Regions from separate parts of the Paenibacillus sp. 1-8 genome, predicted to be linked through region 1. Evidence: riboswitches for the same ligand, from Rfam matches in the RefSeq annotation. Region 1 holds a riboswitch; the other holds the start of a gene.
What was found. A riboswitch is a leader RNA that binds a small molecule or an ion and turns the genes downstream of it on or off. The one in region 1 is predicted to bind glycine.
Positions count from the first base shown of each region.

Region 2: another riboswitch for glycine. It lies ahead of AC0WRU_RS18980 (alanine/glycine:cation symporter family protein); the one in region 1 lies ahead of gcvT (glycine cleavage system aminomethyltransferase GcvT).

Region 1 is NZ_CM149995.1:3,968,625-3,976,299, reverse strand. Features, by position in the region: gene AC0WRU_RS18200 (HPr family phosphocarrier protein) at 1-45, shown strand, start outside; gene ptsP (phosphoenolpyruvate--protein phosphotransferase) at 38-1,750, shown strand; gene gcvPB (aminomethyl-transferring glycine dehydrogenase subunit GcvPB) at 1,870-3,330, opposite strand; gene gcvPA (aminomethyl-transferring glycine dehydrogenase subunit GcvPA) at 3,393-4,748, opposite strand; gene gcvT (glycine cleavage system aminomethyltransferase GcvT) at 4,868-5,968, opposite strand; glycine riboswitch at 6,049-6,145, opposite strand; glycine riboswitch at 6,146-6,332, opposite strand; gene gcvH (glycine cleavage system protein GcvH) at 6,632-7,027, shown strand; gene pulA (type I pullulanase) at 7,551-7,675, shown strand, end outside.
Region 2 is NZ_CM149995.1:4,141,414-4,149,088, forward strand. Features, by position in the region: gene AC0WRU_RS18965 (carbohydrate ABC transporter permease) at 1-104, shown strand, start outside; partial or broken gene AC0WRU_RS18970 (NADH-dependent alcohol dehydrogenase) at 141-266, shown strand; gene AC0WRU_RS18975 (radical SAM protein) at 389-1,744, shown strand; gene AC0WRU_RS18980 (alanine/glycine:cation symporter family protein) at 1,955-3,373, opposite strand; glycine riboswitch at 3,533-3,627, opposite strand; glycine riboswitch at 3,645-3,721, opposite strand; gene AC0WRU_RS18985 (LacI family DNA-binding transcriptional regulator) at 4,135-5,106, shown strand; gene licT (BglG family transcription antiterminator LicT) at 5,341-6,189, shown strand; gene AC0WRU_RS18995 (beta-glucoside-specific PTS transporter subunit IIABC) at 6,426-7,675, shown strand, end outside.

The sequences.
Region 1 (7,675 bases):
GAAAATGTAATCGTTAACGAAGGGCTGGGCGAAGTTCATGCTTAAAATTTCCGGGATTGCCGCTTCGGCAGGCATCGCCATTGCCCGGGCGTTTATCTTGGAGCATCCGAATTACGCTGTAGAGAGACGCGCGGTTGGTGATGCTGAAGCTGAAATTGCAAGATTGGATGCGGCTTTAGTAAAATCTCAAACCGAATTGGAAGCAATTAAGGAGAAAACTTTACAGGAACTGGGCGAGAAAAAAGCAGAGATTTTTGCTTCTCACCTGTTAATCCTGAATGATCCTGAACTGATCGATCCGGTTAAAGCTAAGATCAGAGACGAGCAGCTTAATGCTGACTATGCACTGAACGAAGTAGCTACACAGTTTATTTCCATGTTCGAAAACATGAAAAGTGCTTATTTGCAAGAACGCGCATCGGACATGCGTGATGTAACCAAGCGGATCCTGAATCACCTGCTTGGTGTTCATTTTGTCAGTCCTGCAGAAATTGCCGAAGAAACGATTGTACTTGCAGAAGATTTGACACCTTCCGACACAGCTCAGCTGAATCGCGAATTTGTTAAAGGTTTTGCAACCAACATCGGCGGACGTACTTCGCACTCGGCTATTATGGCTCGTTCACTTGAAATTCCTGCGGTTGTAGGAACGAAAAATATATTGTCCCAAGCTAAAAGCGGCGATTTGATTATCGTCGATGGTCTGGATGGTCACGTATTTGTGAACCCTTCCGAAGAGATCGTTGCGGAATACCAAGCTAAACAGGTGGCATACGACAAGCAACGCGAAGAGTGGCGCAAGCTGCGCGGCGAAGCTACAGTTTCCGTCGATGGTGTGCATGTCGAGCTGGCAGCCAATATCGGTACGCCTAACGATGTAGCTGGCGTTCTGGATAACGGTGGCGAAGGCGTTGGCCTGTATCGTACTGAATTCTTGTACATGGGACGCGATAAGCTTCCATCCGAAGAAGTACAGTACACAGCATACAAAACCGTTCTGGAAAGAATGGAAGGCAAACCGGTTGTAGTTCGCACGTTGGACATCGGTGGCGACAAAGAGCTTCCTTATCTGGATCTGCCGAAGGAAATGAATCCATTCCTCGGATTCCGTGCTATTCGTCTGTGTCTGGATCGTCAGGATATTTTCCGTACTCAATTGCGCGCTTTGCTGCGGGCAAGTGTACACGGTAACCTGCGGATCATGTTCCCGATGATTGCTACACTGAACGAATTCCGTGAATCCAAAGCTGTGCTGCTGGAGGAAAAGGAAAAGTTGGTAGCCGAGGGTGTAGCCGTATCTGAAGAAATTCAGTTGGGCATCATGGTAGAAATTCCTTCTACAGCGGTATTGGCTGACCAATTCGCAAAAGAAGTTGATTTCTTCAGTATCGGTACGAACGATCTGATTCAATACACAATGGCAGCGGATCGCATGAATGAGCGGGTTTCTTACCTGTATCAACCATATAACCCATCCATTCTGCGTCTGGTGAAAATGGTTATTGATGCAGCTCACCGTGAAGGACGTTGGGCAGGTATGTGCGGCGAAATGGCAGGGGATACAACAGCAATTCCATTGCTGCTGGGTCTGGGACTCGATGAGTTCAGCATGAGTGCTACTTCCATTCTGCCAGCACGCAGTCAAATTTCGAAATTGTCCCGCGCAGACATGGAGAAACTGGCTGCAAAAGCTTTAGACATGCAAACAGCCGAGCAGGTTGTTGAATTGGTTCAAAGTATTGAAGGTTAAGAAAGGGTATTACATTTTCAAAGGTTATATCTTTTTCCAACAAAAATTGCTGTCTACATACAGCGGCCGGTACCTAACAGATACCGGCTTTTTTGTATGCCTAGAGTTGGAGTTTGCTTTTAGCTGCATGAGCAATTCAATATCGGCTTGCGAGCTGCGGTTGCTTCGTCCAGTCGCGTGACCGGAGTGGTATATGGAGCATTTAGCACCAATTCAGGCGTTTCCTCCGCTTCCCGCGAAATTTGAATCATGGTGTCGATGAAGGCATCAAGCGTCTCCTTGCTTTCCGTTTCTGTCGGCTCGATCATGATACATTCCTCTACATTCAGCGGGAAATAAATCGTAGGCGGATGGTAGCCGAAATCGAGCAATCGTTTGGCAACATCAAGCGTACGCACTCCGAATTTCTTCAAGCCGCGCCCGGACATCACAAATTCATGCTTGCAATACCCCGGATAAGGGATGTCAAAATGAGGAGCCAATCGATGCATCATATAATTGGCATTAAGTACGGCACATTCGGATGCTCTCTTCAAGCCGTCAGGGCCGTAGCTGCGGATATAGGCATAGGCACGGACGAGAATGCCGAAGTTGCCGTAAAAGGCTTTGACCCGTCCAATGGAATCTCCCTGCTCCCGGTCCCAGCGGTACATACCCTGCGGATCACGCACGACAAGCGGCTTTGGTAAATACGGAATGAGCCGCTGCTTTACCCCGACAGGTCCCGCGCCGGGACCGCCCCCGCCATGTGGGGTACTCATCGTTTTGTGCAAATTGAGATGCACCACGTCAAAGCCCATATCCCCGGGGCGGGTGATCCCCATAATGGCATTGGAGTTCGCGCCGTCATAGTAGAGCAGGCCACCCGCTTCATGCACAATTGCGGCAATGTCAGCGATTTGCTTCTCGAACAGCCCGAGCGTGTTCGGGTTGGTCAGCATAAGCGCAGCGGTGTCGTTGCCTACGGCTTGACGCAGCGCGTCCAGATCCACCAGCCCCTGCGGTGTGGAGGGGAGGGTGATCGTTTCGAAGCCTGCCACAGCGGCGCTGGCGGGGTTCGTTCCGTGCGAGGAATCCGGCACGAGCACCTTGGTTCGCCGCTCACCACGTGCTTCGTGGTAGGAGCGGATCATCATCAGCCCGGTCCATTCGCCATGGGCGCCCGCAGCGGGCTGAAGGGTGACGGCATCCATGCCGGTTAACGCGGCCAGATCGTTTTGAAGCGTATGGAGTAGCGCCATGGCTCCCTGGATGCTGTCCTCTGGCTGGTACGGATGGATTTTGGCGAAGCCTGCATAACGGGCGACATCCTCGTTTACCTTGGGGTTATATTTCATCGTACAGGAGCCGAGCGGATAAAATCCGTTGTCCACGCCAAAATTGCGCCGTGACAGGGCGGTATAATGTCGAATAACGTCTACTTCGTATACCTCGGGCAATGCCGCAGGCTCGCTGCGCTGCGCATAATCCGGCAAAAGCTCTGCCACCGGACGGCGGGGAACATCGCATTCGGGCAGAGAATAGGCGATACGGCCCGGTCTGCTCAATTCAAAAATGAGCGCCTGATCATGCTCTTTCATCTGGTTTCGACTGGATTCGACTTCTGGATTCGGTGTACCCTGATCTAGTCCGGTAGTGTATGTCATAGCAATCCCCCCAAGGTGTGCACGAATTGGTCGATCTCTTCCTTTGTTCGTTGCTCTGTCACGGCAATCAGCATGTGACCTGCATATTCCTCATAATCCCGCCCTAAATCGTAGCCGCCGATAAATCCGGCAGCAAGCAGTCCGGCTTGCAGTTTATTCATATCGGTACCCTCAGGTAACCGCAGGGCAAACTCGTTAAAGGTGGGTGCAGTAAAGGAGGCAGTCACGCCCTTCAAGCCGAGTAGTTTCTCCAATGCGTAACGGCTTTTGTGCAAGTTTAGCTCGGCTACCTCCGCGATGCCCTGTCGACCCATGACGGACAAATACACAGAGGCGGATAAGGCGAGCAACGCCTGATTGGAGCATATGTTAGAGGTGGCCTTTTCCCGGCGGATATGCTGCTCCCGTGCCTGCAAGGTCAGCACGAAGCCGCGTTTACCGTTGCGATCTGTGGTCTGGCCCACTATACGTCCGGGGATACGGCGCATATGCGCCTGAGAAACGGCAAAGTAACCACAGGTTGGGCCACCGAGGGAGGAGGAGATGCCGAGCGGCTGCGCGTCTCCTACGACAATATCCGCGCCCTGCTTACCGGGCGCTTCCAGCAGGCCCAGCGCCAGCGGATTGGCGCTGACAACCATAAGACCCTTGTGGGCATGGATCAGGTCAGCCATCGGCTTCAGATTTTCCACGGCCCCGAAAAAATTAGGGCTTTGGACCAAAACTGCCGCCGTCTGCTCTGATATGGCCGCCGTTAATGCCTTCACGTCAGTTACACCATCTGCACAGTCGATCTCCACGACATCCAAATCCAGCCCGCGTGCATAGGCCGCCAACACCTGACGTGCCTCCGGATGGACGGTCCGCGATACGATAAGCTGCTTGCGGCGGGTGGCAGCGGCAGCCAATGAGCCTGCTTCTGCCAGCGCAGTCGCTCCGTCGTACATGCTGGCATTGGCTACAGCCATGCCTGTTAATTCGCATATATACGATTGAAATTCGAAGATGGCTTGCAGCTCGCCCTGGCTTACCTCTGGCTGATAGGGGGTGTAGGCTGTATAAAATTCCGAGCGTGAAGTGATATGCTGGATGACGGATGGAATATGATGATCGTAAATCCCTGCGCCGAGAAAGCTGGCGTGCGTGTCTGTATTGGCATTTTGCCCGGCCAGTCCTGATAAGTGGCGGGTTAAGGCTCTTTCGTCTAACTGAGAAGACAGGGGCAGCTCCCCCTTATACCGGATCACCTCAGGAATATCGCTGAATAAATCGTCGATGGACGATGCGCCGACCACGCGCAGCATTTCAGCTTGATCCTGCTCGGTCATAGGAAGATAACGATGCTGTTTCATTGGGTCTGGCTCCTTTCAACCAACAAGATCGTAAAAACGTAAAACGATTAATAAATGATTGCCAACTGGGCAGCGGTTAGTAACGGATCACGATAGTTATAGTAAGACGAGCGTTTAAATCAGTGTGGACGTTTATAAAAGGGTGCTGCTACCACCTCGGCGCGCAGGCGCTTGCCACGAATCTCGACCTCCAGCGACGTGGATAGGGAACTGAAGCGGCTGTCCACCAGAGCCAAACCCAGATTACGTTTTAAGGTGGGCGATTGGGTTCCAGTTGTGACCTCGCCGATTTGCTGTCCTTCCGCGAACACGGGGTAATGAGCACGCGGGATGCCACGGTCAAGCATTTCCAGCCCGATCAGCTTGCGCGGAATGCCTTGTTCTTTCTGGCGTTGCAGAGCCTCTCTGCCGATAAAATCTCCCTTATTCAGCTTGACGAAGAAGCCTAAACCAGCTTCCAGCGGTGAAATCGTGGCGGACAGCTCCTGTCCGTACAGCGGCAGCCGCGCCTCGAAGCGCAGTGTATCCCGGGCTCCAAGTCCAGCGGGAACCAGACCATACGGCTCACCGATGCGAAGCAATCCGTCCCACACTGCCGGTGCATTCGCAGCAGGCACATAAAATTCAAAGCCGTCTTCCCCCGTGTATCCGGTGCGGGAGACGAGCGCTTTTGCTCCGAACAATTGCACATCCTCGCTGAATCGGAAGGAGGCCAGCTTTGTAATGTCCGTGTCTGTCACGGCTGCGGCAATACGCGCAGCCTCAGGTCCTTGCAACGCCAGCAGTGCCACCGCATCTGATACGTTTTCCAGATGAACGGATGCAGGCGCATGGCGAAGCAGCCAATCCCAATCCTTATCGATGTTGGAGGCATTCACAACAAGCATGTAACGCTCCGGCCCTTTGTAGTAGACAAGCAGGTCGTCTACTACACCTCCATCCGGGTAACACAGGAGTGAATATTGGGCCTTGCCCGGCTCCAATTGGCTGACATCGTTCGTCGTCACCTGTTGCAGAAATGCTTCGGCTTCCTGGCCCTCGATCAAGAATTCACCCATATGCGATACATCGAATAATCCCGCACGTTGCCGGACGGCCTCGTGTTCCTTTTGAATGCCACTGAACTGTACAGGCAGCTCCCAGCCGCCAAAATCAATGCAACGAACCCCCGACAGCGTGCTGTAGGATGAATGCAGTGGCGTTTTTCGCAAATTAGTCATTTTTCCACTCCTATCCGGTGTGATCGGCTAAACAAAAAAGACAGGCCGAAAAAAACGTATGAACGGCAGTCCACACACTTTTTTTCAGCTCTGTCCTTGATACCTGAGAGTTACCCCGGCGTGTACCGGGTTTCCCCTTGGGTGATCCGCCTGTATAGCGAATGCTCTCCAGAGATGCGTCCGGCAGAGGTCCTTTTGCCTGAGAGATTCACCTGCGGTGCAGGTTTACTCCTTCGGCGCTGCCTCTGATCAGCTATACGTCATCCGGTCCTGCCGGTAACAGCTTGATCCGACTCGCTTGCTGCCTTGTTTTACAGGTGGCAACAGCGATGCGAGTGTTGGCAGTCTCTCCCTCCACGTTCATCCGCGTTTCCAATTATCGGGTGTTGCCAAAAGCACTTGTTATAACCCATTAATACGCAAATTTATTTGAAATGTCAACAAAAATGTCATGAAAAATATTATTAAAAACATTTTATTCATAAATAAGGATATGTAAGCGTTTGTTATAATCTGTCGTATTTTTAGTTAGAAAGATATATGGAGTAATGAGAAATATTTTTGTTAGTATTATTGACATGATAGTTCTAGTTGTCATAATCTTAACCTGTCATAGACGGGTAGGGAAACGATGTAATCCATATGAAAGCGAGGCGGAGCAGGATGAGTGAAGTGAAGCAGCAATTGTGGTACACGGAAGAACATGAATGGGTTCAGCGTACAAAGGATGGAACGGTACGAATCGGTATTACGGACTTTGCACAGCATCAACTGGGCGATATCGTTTTTGTGGAGCTGCCTGGGGAGGGAGCAGCGATTGAGCAGGGGACGGAAATTGGTACTATTGAATCGGTAAAGACAGTATCCGACTTGTTCGCTCCAGTAACGGGAACGGTGTTGAAGGTGAATGAAGCGTTGGAAAGTACGCCTGAGCTGGTGAACGAATCTCCCTACGAAAAAGGCTGGATGATCGAAGTGAAGATTGGGGAAGATCTGGAGGAAGCACTAAGCAAGCTGCTGTCTGCGGATCAGTACGAGCAGTTGACTGCCAATGAGTAATAATGGGGCAAAGTAGATTAAATAACTGAATAAGGGCGGTGTTTGTCCGCTTGATTTTGTATAAAAATAGTCGCGATGAATTGGCATAGCGGCTATTTTTTGCTGTCTTTTTTGCGAGCGTAATTACGTGTTTTCCTTTTGTTTAGAGGATGGATTTCGTACATAAATTGTACCTATGATGCTCCGCTCCTGCTGCTCGATGAGCCTACCAGCAATTTGGGCTATCCTGATTTTTTGGCGGTTTTTAACATGCATGTGAAGGGATAAAGGGAATTATTTAGGGTGCTTGGAGGGCTGCTGCTGTAGCCTGTTCATAGTTTTGTCATAAAATGGAGTGTGCGTGTGAAATGAAAGCAGCATCCGTATTTGAAATCATCCGACTTTTCAAGCTTGTCTTATTTTGATAGCCTAGTAGGTAAGGATTTCTGTGAAATCCTGAGGTATATTGACAAGTCGTAAACATCATAAATGATGGATGAACAGAGGCTGAAAGCCGATGTACAGAAATGGGTGGTGAACAGGAATGTCTGATTTCAATCAACTCAAGGAGCTTGAGCACACAACATATCCCACATATGAAGGCGATGATTTGGGTCTTACTTATACGCCTGCGGGCAGCATGTTTAAAGTATGGGCACCGACTGCGAA
Region 2 (7,675 bases), 170 kb from region 1:
TCATTGCCGGTACCCTGCTGGCTGTACTGCCGCTTATCATTTTGTTTCTTTTCATTAGCCGCCAGTTTATTTCCGATCTTGCCGCCGGAGCGGTCAAAGATTAGATTTACTTGAATCCCACCAAATTAATTTTTGGAGAAAATCATATGATGAGCCACGTGTTTGAACACTATTTTCACAATGTCAAAAATACCCCTTTGCAAGACCGCATATGCTTTTCCGTACTGCAAACCGTCATTGAAACTGCGCCTAAGCTGCTGGAGGAACGTGATGAGTGTCATTGCCAGTCCTTCATCTAAAAGGCATCATTGTAGAGTTGTCATTTCGGACTGGTGAACAAATCAGCACAGAACAATATTTACAACTACAAAGGATGTGTAACGAATTCATGACACAGAACGTGCAATGGAAGCCTTCGCGTTTTAATGCGCGAACCGCAGTGGATGATGGCGGGCTTATGCTGTTCAACAGCTATACAGGAGCCCTCGCGGTATTTGGGCCAGAGGAAAATCAGCAGGTAGTGGCCTTGCTCGACGCCAGACCGGATGACCCTGTGCCTGAAAGCAGCCTTTCCTTGCAGGAGCAGCTTCTACAGCATGGCTTTCTGGTCAATGCTGCAACCGATGAGCTAAAACAAGCAGAGGAATTACATCAGTCTGTGCAGCAGCAGAATAGTATGCATCTGGTATTGCTCGCTACCGAAGCCTGCAACTTCCGTTGCTTCTATTGCTACGAATCCTTCCCGAGAGCGACGATGAAGAATCACGTTGTGTCCGGACTGGAAGCCTATATTCAGCAGCAAGCTCAAATTGGCAAGCTCCAGCAGCTCACGATTAGCTGGCACGGGGGTGAGCCATTACTGGCCCCGCACGTTATAGAGCAACTATCTCAATCCTTTATTCGCTCCTGCGACCAGCATGGTGTCCTCTATGGCGCAGAAATCTCGACGAACGGCTACTATTTGTCCCGTGAACGATTTGAGCAGCTGTTGGACTGGCGTGTGGAACGATTCATGGTTACGCTGGACGGCAGCGAGGAAGTCCACGATGCACGACGCGGGCTGCATGGCGGAGGCGGTACATTCCGTCGTATCGTCGATAATCTTCTTTCTTTAAAAGACGTACAACGACCGTTTGAGATTAATTTGCGCGTTAACTTCGATAACAGTAACCTGGAGGCCGTCACTGACTTTATCCCGCAGCTTACGGAATGGTTTGCAGATGATCCCCGATTTAAAGTATTTTTCCGGCCTGTCGGCTGTATGGGGGGCGAAAATGATCTGAATTTGTCCGTATGCGACGACCGTACGAAAGACCGTAAAATATGGGAGTTTAACGAAGCAGCCATTGCACAGGGATTGACTGTCAGCTCCTTTATCTCGGATATCCTGCTCCCTACAGGAGCCATATGCTATGCAGCCAAGCCCAATTCCCTGATTGTCGGATCAGACGGAAAGCTGTACAAATGCTCAGTCGCCATAGATCAGGAAAACAATCAGTTGGGCCAGATTCACGGGGACGGGAGCATGGAGCTGGATCTCGATAAAATGGCACTGTGGACCACTTCAGGTGAAGAAACGGACGCAAAGTGCCAAGCCTGCTTTTTCCGACCTGCCTGTCAGGGGAATCATTGCCCCCTGTACCGGATGCGCACAGGGAACCGCCCTTGCTCCTATGAAAAACGGCAGATCAAGCGAACCTTGCGTACGCTGTGGCTGCAATCCCAATCGGAGGAGGTGAAATAACATGAAGATTATTCGTCCTGCTGTACGACCTACAGCGATTACAACTGGCCGTCTGTCCAAATCTGTACCCGGCAATTTGAGCTAATCCTAAAGTAAGCTAAGTACACATATCTATAGAGCATCCCCCAGCTTCATCCTGCTCTATAACGTAAAAAGGGAGTGCCCTCCCAGCCTGTAATGGCTGAGGGACACTCCCTTTTCGTTGTTTCTTTACGAGCTGACTGTTTGTCCTTTTTCTTCTATGTCTATGGCTGCTCCTGCACTGGCACCTGCGAGTATTCCCTTTTTCTTGTTGGGATACAGGGAATCCATATAGGTACGGGTCTCAGCAACTACAATTCCCGACAAGCCAAGCAGTGCAATCAAGTTCGGGAAGGCCATCATGGCGTTAAAGATATCTGCCAGTAACCAGATCGCATCCAGCTTAATAAACGCACCTCCGGCAACCAGTGCAATGAACAGATAACGGTACGGCTTAATCCATTTGACACCCAGCAAATATTCAACACAACGTTCTCCATAGTAGTTCCAGCCAAGCATGGTGGTGAACGCGAACATAATCAGAATGATTGTGAGCAGTTCCGCACCAAGCGGGAATGCGCTGGAGAAAGCTTGCTGCGTCATCAAGCCCGCATCGGTAGGACCGCTCCATACGCCGCTAACCAGCAACGTCAACCCGGTCATCACGCAAATAATCATCGTATCTATAAAGACACCTGTCATGGAAATCAACCCCTGCTCCGCAGGCCATTTGGTTTTGGCGGCTGCGGCTGCAATCGGTGCGCTTCCCAATCCGGCCTCATTGGCAAAAATCCCTCTGGCTACCCCGCTGCGCATCGCCAGCATAATTGTAGCCCCGGCAAATCCACCCGTCGCAGATGTCGTGGAAAATGCCGAATGCAGCACAAGCGCGAGTGCGGCAGGAATCTGATCGGCGAACCGAATCAGTACGATCATACAGATCAGCACGTACAAGCCTGTTTTGAAGGGAACGACTTTGGTCGATACCTTGGCAATGCTTTTGAGCCCTCCAATGGTAACGAGTCCCGTAAGGGTAGCAATGATCAATGCCGTTACAATCGGCGGAACACCAAAGCTGTTTTCGGTCGAGGATACAATCGCTTTGACCTGCGGAAATGTTCCAATCCCGAACAACGCCACCAGCATTCCGGAAAAGGCGAACAGCATCGCCAGTGGTTTAAAGCGGCGTCCAAGCCCTTTTTCAATATAATACATCGGGCCGCCGGAAAATTGTCCATTCCGATCCTTCACCCGGTATTTTACCGCAAGCACACCTTCCGCATATTTCGTCGCCATCCCGAAAAAGGCTGCAACAACCATCCAGAACAGGGCACCCGGTCCGCCCAGTTTTATCGCTGTCGCGACGCCGACAATACTTCCTGTACCTACTGTAGCCGCCAGCGCCGTACTCAGGGCCGCAAAGCTGCTGACATCCCCGCTACCTTCATTCGGGGCCTTGCCGATCAGCTTGATCGCCAGAGGCAGGCAAAAGACCTGCAACATTTTCAAACGTATGGTCAGCCACAGACCTGTTCCCATGACGAGAATGATCAGAGGGGCACCCCATATCCAACTGCTAATCGTTTCTAATACATGTACCAAATTCATTTCAACCCGCTCCTCCAGCATATTAAAAAACAAAAAAGAGTCAAATCCGCTGATTCGACTCCTGGAGAGGTTAAAGGCACGAAAAAATACAACCATCTTGTGCAGAATTCAGCCACTAACAGCTCATAAAAAAGCCTAGGGCATACCCTGTCACAGGTTATTCGCGTCTCTGTCCTTTTGCCTGAGAGTTTAAGCAGATGATATCTGCGGTGCACCTTCGGCGCCCAATTAAGGGTCTCTCCAGAGTTCTGTCCGTTTACGGTCCCGCTTGTTGCTGTTATCAGCCCAAGCACCTGAGAGTTTTGCCCCTTCGGTCGGAACTTACGTTCCATCTCCCGCAAACATCAACCAGACATATGAAATTGTTTTTTATTATACAGAAAACTTTCAGCTTTTTACAAGTGAAAAATTTGTGAAGTCGTTTCAAGGCTGTTTAAAGTCGTTTTCCAATATTTAGATTGTCAGCAAAATCTCCTCAATCGTGGCAAAAGTACAACCAGATATCATCTGCCCTATGTTCAGATCAGAGACACCTTTCAAGTATCGAGAGTGTTCACACGCCAAGTGAGGGAGGCATGGAAACGGCCTAAAGCTTAGCTTTACGATATCGCAAGTATTTCCAGAATAATACCACATCATAAGAACTGTTTTTTTGAAATGCATTGACAGATGATATAAAATGGACGTAATGCCCTCATAAGCATCCTAAGCGTTGTAACGCGTTTCATATCAAGTATTTTTCTTATGTGAGGAGAAGCATCATGTCGAATCTTGATCAAATTGCCAAACTGGCTGGCTTTTCCAAAGCTACGGTATCCAGAGTGTTAAACAATTCCCCCCATGTGAGCCAGGAAACAAGAAGCAAAATTTTAAAAATCATGCAGGAGCTGGATTACGTTCCCAACCGGAACGCCATTTCCTTATCCAAAGGTCAGACCCTTCAAATTGGCATTATCACTTCAACCATTAATGAAATTGTTCTCGCATTTCTGAACAGCTTTGTAGAGGTGGCGGGCCAGTACGAATTTCAAACGATTATTTATACTTCCGGAGAAGACAAGAAGAAAGAGCTTCTGGCCTTCGAAGATCTGAAAAGAAAAAGAGTTGATGCGTTAGTTATCATTTCCTGTGTAAATGATACCGATTTGTTAAGCACTTATTGCAAGTATGGCCCGATTGTGTCATGGCAACGAATGGATCATACCGATATTCGCTCCGTCGCCATGGACCAGTATGAAGGATATATGCTAGCGCTAAAACACTTGATACAAAAAGGCTATACTCGTATAGCCAATGCCTTTGGCCGCCCACGCAGTATCAACACCCACAGCAGACAACGAGCCTATGCGTATATTATGGAGCAGCACAATCTTCCTGTATTGCAGCATTGGAATTATTCTTCCATCTATAACATCCGTGACGGTGAACAGGTGGTGCGTGATTTGTTACAGTATCGGGACGAATTCCCACAGGCTATTCTATGCTCCAACGATTATGTGGCGGTTGGTATCATCTGCGAAGCCCGTAGACAACTGCTGAACGTGCCGGAAGATCTGGCGATTGTCGGGTTTGATAATACGGAACTTGCGCATACTATGGGCATTACGACCATCCAGAACCCGATTGCAGCTCAGGCACAAAATGCTTTTTACATGCTTTCCCCTCAGCTCGTAGGTCACCAAATGGAGCTGCACCCCCTGCAATACAGCCTCATTGAACGCACGACTACATAGAGTAACGCTTAACTGAGGGGTTAGGCGAAAGGACCTGTGTTTGTAATGTTTTTTGTCGAATAAGAATAAAATATGTTGAAATCGCTTTTTTTTGTGCTACAATAGCACTATATCGAAGGATTGTGACCGGTGATGCGGGCAATGCCTGAGTTCAATTGAGTGCTATTGCTAACAATAGTGTTGAATTGTGCTTGGGCATTTTTTATTGGTAAAGGATGGGAGGGGGGAACTTCAATGATTATTGAGAAGGTGCTCAATAACAACGTCCTGTTGACTAAAAATGATAAAGGCAAAGAGGTCATCGTAATGGGAAGAGGCATTTCCTTCAAAAAGGTGGCTGGCGACCAAGTCGATGATCATAAAATAGATAAAATCTTCATATTAAATGAAAACGAGTTCACAGCCAAATTAACGGAGCTGCTGAACGATATTCCCGTATCCCATCTGGAGGTCGTTAATGAAATTGTGACCCATGCAACGCAAGTGCTGGATACAGAATTAAGCGACAATATTTATTTAACGCTGACCGATCATATTCATTTTGCCATACAGCGGCAAGAAAAGGGGCTGGCGCTCCAAAACGCGATGCTGTACGATATTAAACGCTTTTACAAGAAAGAATTTGAGGTTGGGCTGGATGCTCTGCAAAAAATTGAAGATACGCTCGGAGTAAAGCTGGGCGAAGACGAAGCGGGATTTATCGCATTGCATATGGTGAACGCTCGAATCGACGGTAACGAAATGAAATCTACGCTAAAAATGACGGAAATCGTTCAGCATATATTGAATATTATTACGTATCATTACGGTATTGTGCTGGATGAGTCCTCCTTTAGCTATTCGAGATTTTTGACACATTTGCAATATTTTGCGATGCGGGTGATTCGTAAAGAGGTCATTCACAGCGGCGAAGAATTTTTGTACAACCAGGTGAAGCAGACGTATACCGAAGCTTTCGCCTGTGCGCAAAAAATCAATGAGTATTTGGAAAAAACATACGACCAATATTTAAGCAAGGACGAATATGTGTATCTGACCATTCATATTCATCGAGTGACGGAGCGAAATAATATCACGGAGTAACAGGCAAGTAAACTTCATAATTTCATCGTATAAGGATTGTGACTGGTAAGGCAGGCAAAACCTAAACTGATGGCGAAATCGGACGTTCTTCTTTAAGGAGAGGACGTGTCCCTTTCGCTACGAGTTTAGGTTTTTCTTGTTTATAAGGTTAAAAAATTGCACGCCGGCGCATCTTTTTAACCTTGTAAACGGTAAATCCTATCCATACCAAGAATAACCTATAAGGAGTTCTGAACATGAGTGATAAAGAGCTATCCAAAAAAATAGTGACCCTCGTTGGCGGCGAAGAGAATGTCAATTCGGTATTCCATTGCGCTACACGCTTGAGATTTAAATTAAAGGATCGTACAAAAGCAGACAAAGCTGCATTGGAAGCAACGCCCGGTGTCATTACGGTGGTTGAAAGCAGCGGCCAGTTTCAAGTTGTTATCGGCAACAATGTAGGTCAAGTATTCGAACATATGATGGCAGAAACGAATTTGCAGGATGCCGAAAATGTAGGTGAGAAAAAGGAAGAGTCTTCCGAAAAAACGAACTTTCTTGGTAAAGCCGTCGATATCATTTCCAGCATTTTTTCTCCTCTCTTGGGCGCACTTGCTGGAGCTGGTTTGCTTAAAGGGATTCTGGCATTAATTTTGTCACTCCATTGGATTGATAAAACAAGCGGTACGTATCTGATTCTGAACGCCGCTTCGGACAGCGTATTTTATTTCCTGCCCGTATTTCTGGCTTTTACATCGTCACGTAAATTTAAGACAAATGCCTTTGTATCGGTCGCAGTTGCCGGAGCACTCGTCTACCCGGATGTTATTGCAGCGGTGGACAATCCGGCCAAACTGGCTTTTCTCGGCATTCCCATCATTCTGATTAAATACAGTTCCAGTGTCATCCCGATTATTCTCGCGGTGTGGGTACAGTCTTATGTAGAACGATGGTTTAATTCCTTTATCCATCAATCGGTTAAAAATATTATCGTACCGATGCTATCCCTGCTAGTCGTTGTGCCATTGACGTTTTTGGCCTTTGGTCCCGTAGGGAACCTGATCAGCCAAGGCTTGGCAAGCGGTTTTACATGGGTATACAATTTAAGCCCGTTGATCGCTGGTGCTGTTGCCGGGGCGTTCTGGCAAGTATTTGTTATTTTCGGTGTACATTGGGGCTTCGTTCCTATCATGCTGTCCAATATCGCAACCTTGGGCTATGACACGATGCTTCCGATGCTTACAGCAGCTGTACTTTCTCAGGCTGGTGCAACATTGGGCGTATTCCTGAAATCCCGAAATACTCAAATGAAGGCTTTGGCAGGTTCCTCTACGCTGGCGGCTGTTTTTGGGATTACAGAACCAACGATTTATGGCGTAACTTTAAAATTGAAAAAGCCATTCATTTATGCTTGTATTTCCGGTGGTATTGGCGGGGCTATTATCGCTTCCGGCGGAGCGACTGCAAAATCCTTCTCCCTGCCTAGTTTGTTGGCATTGCCTAC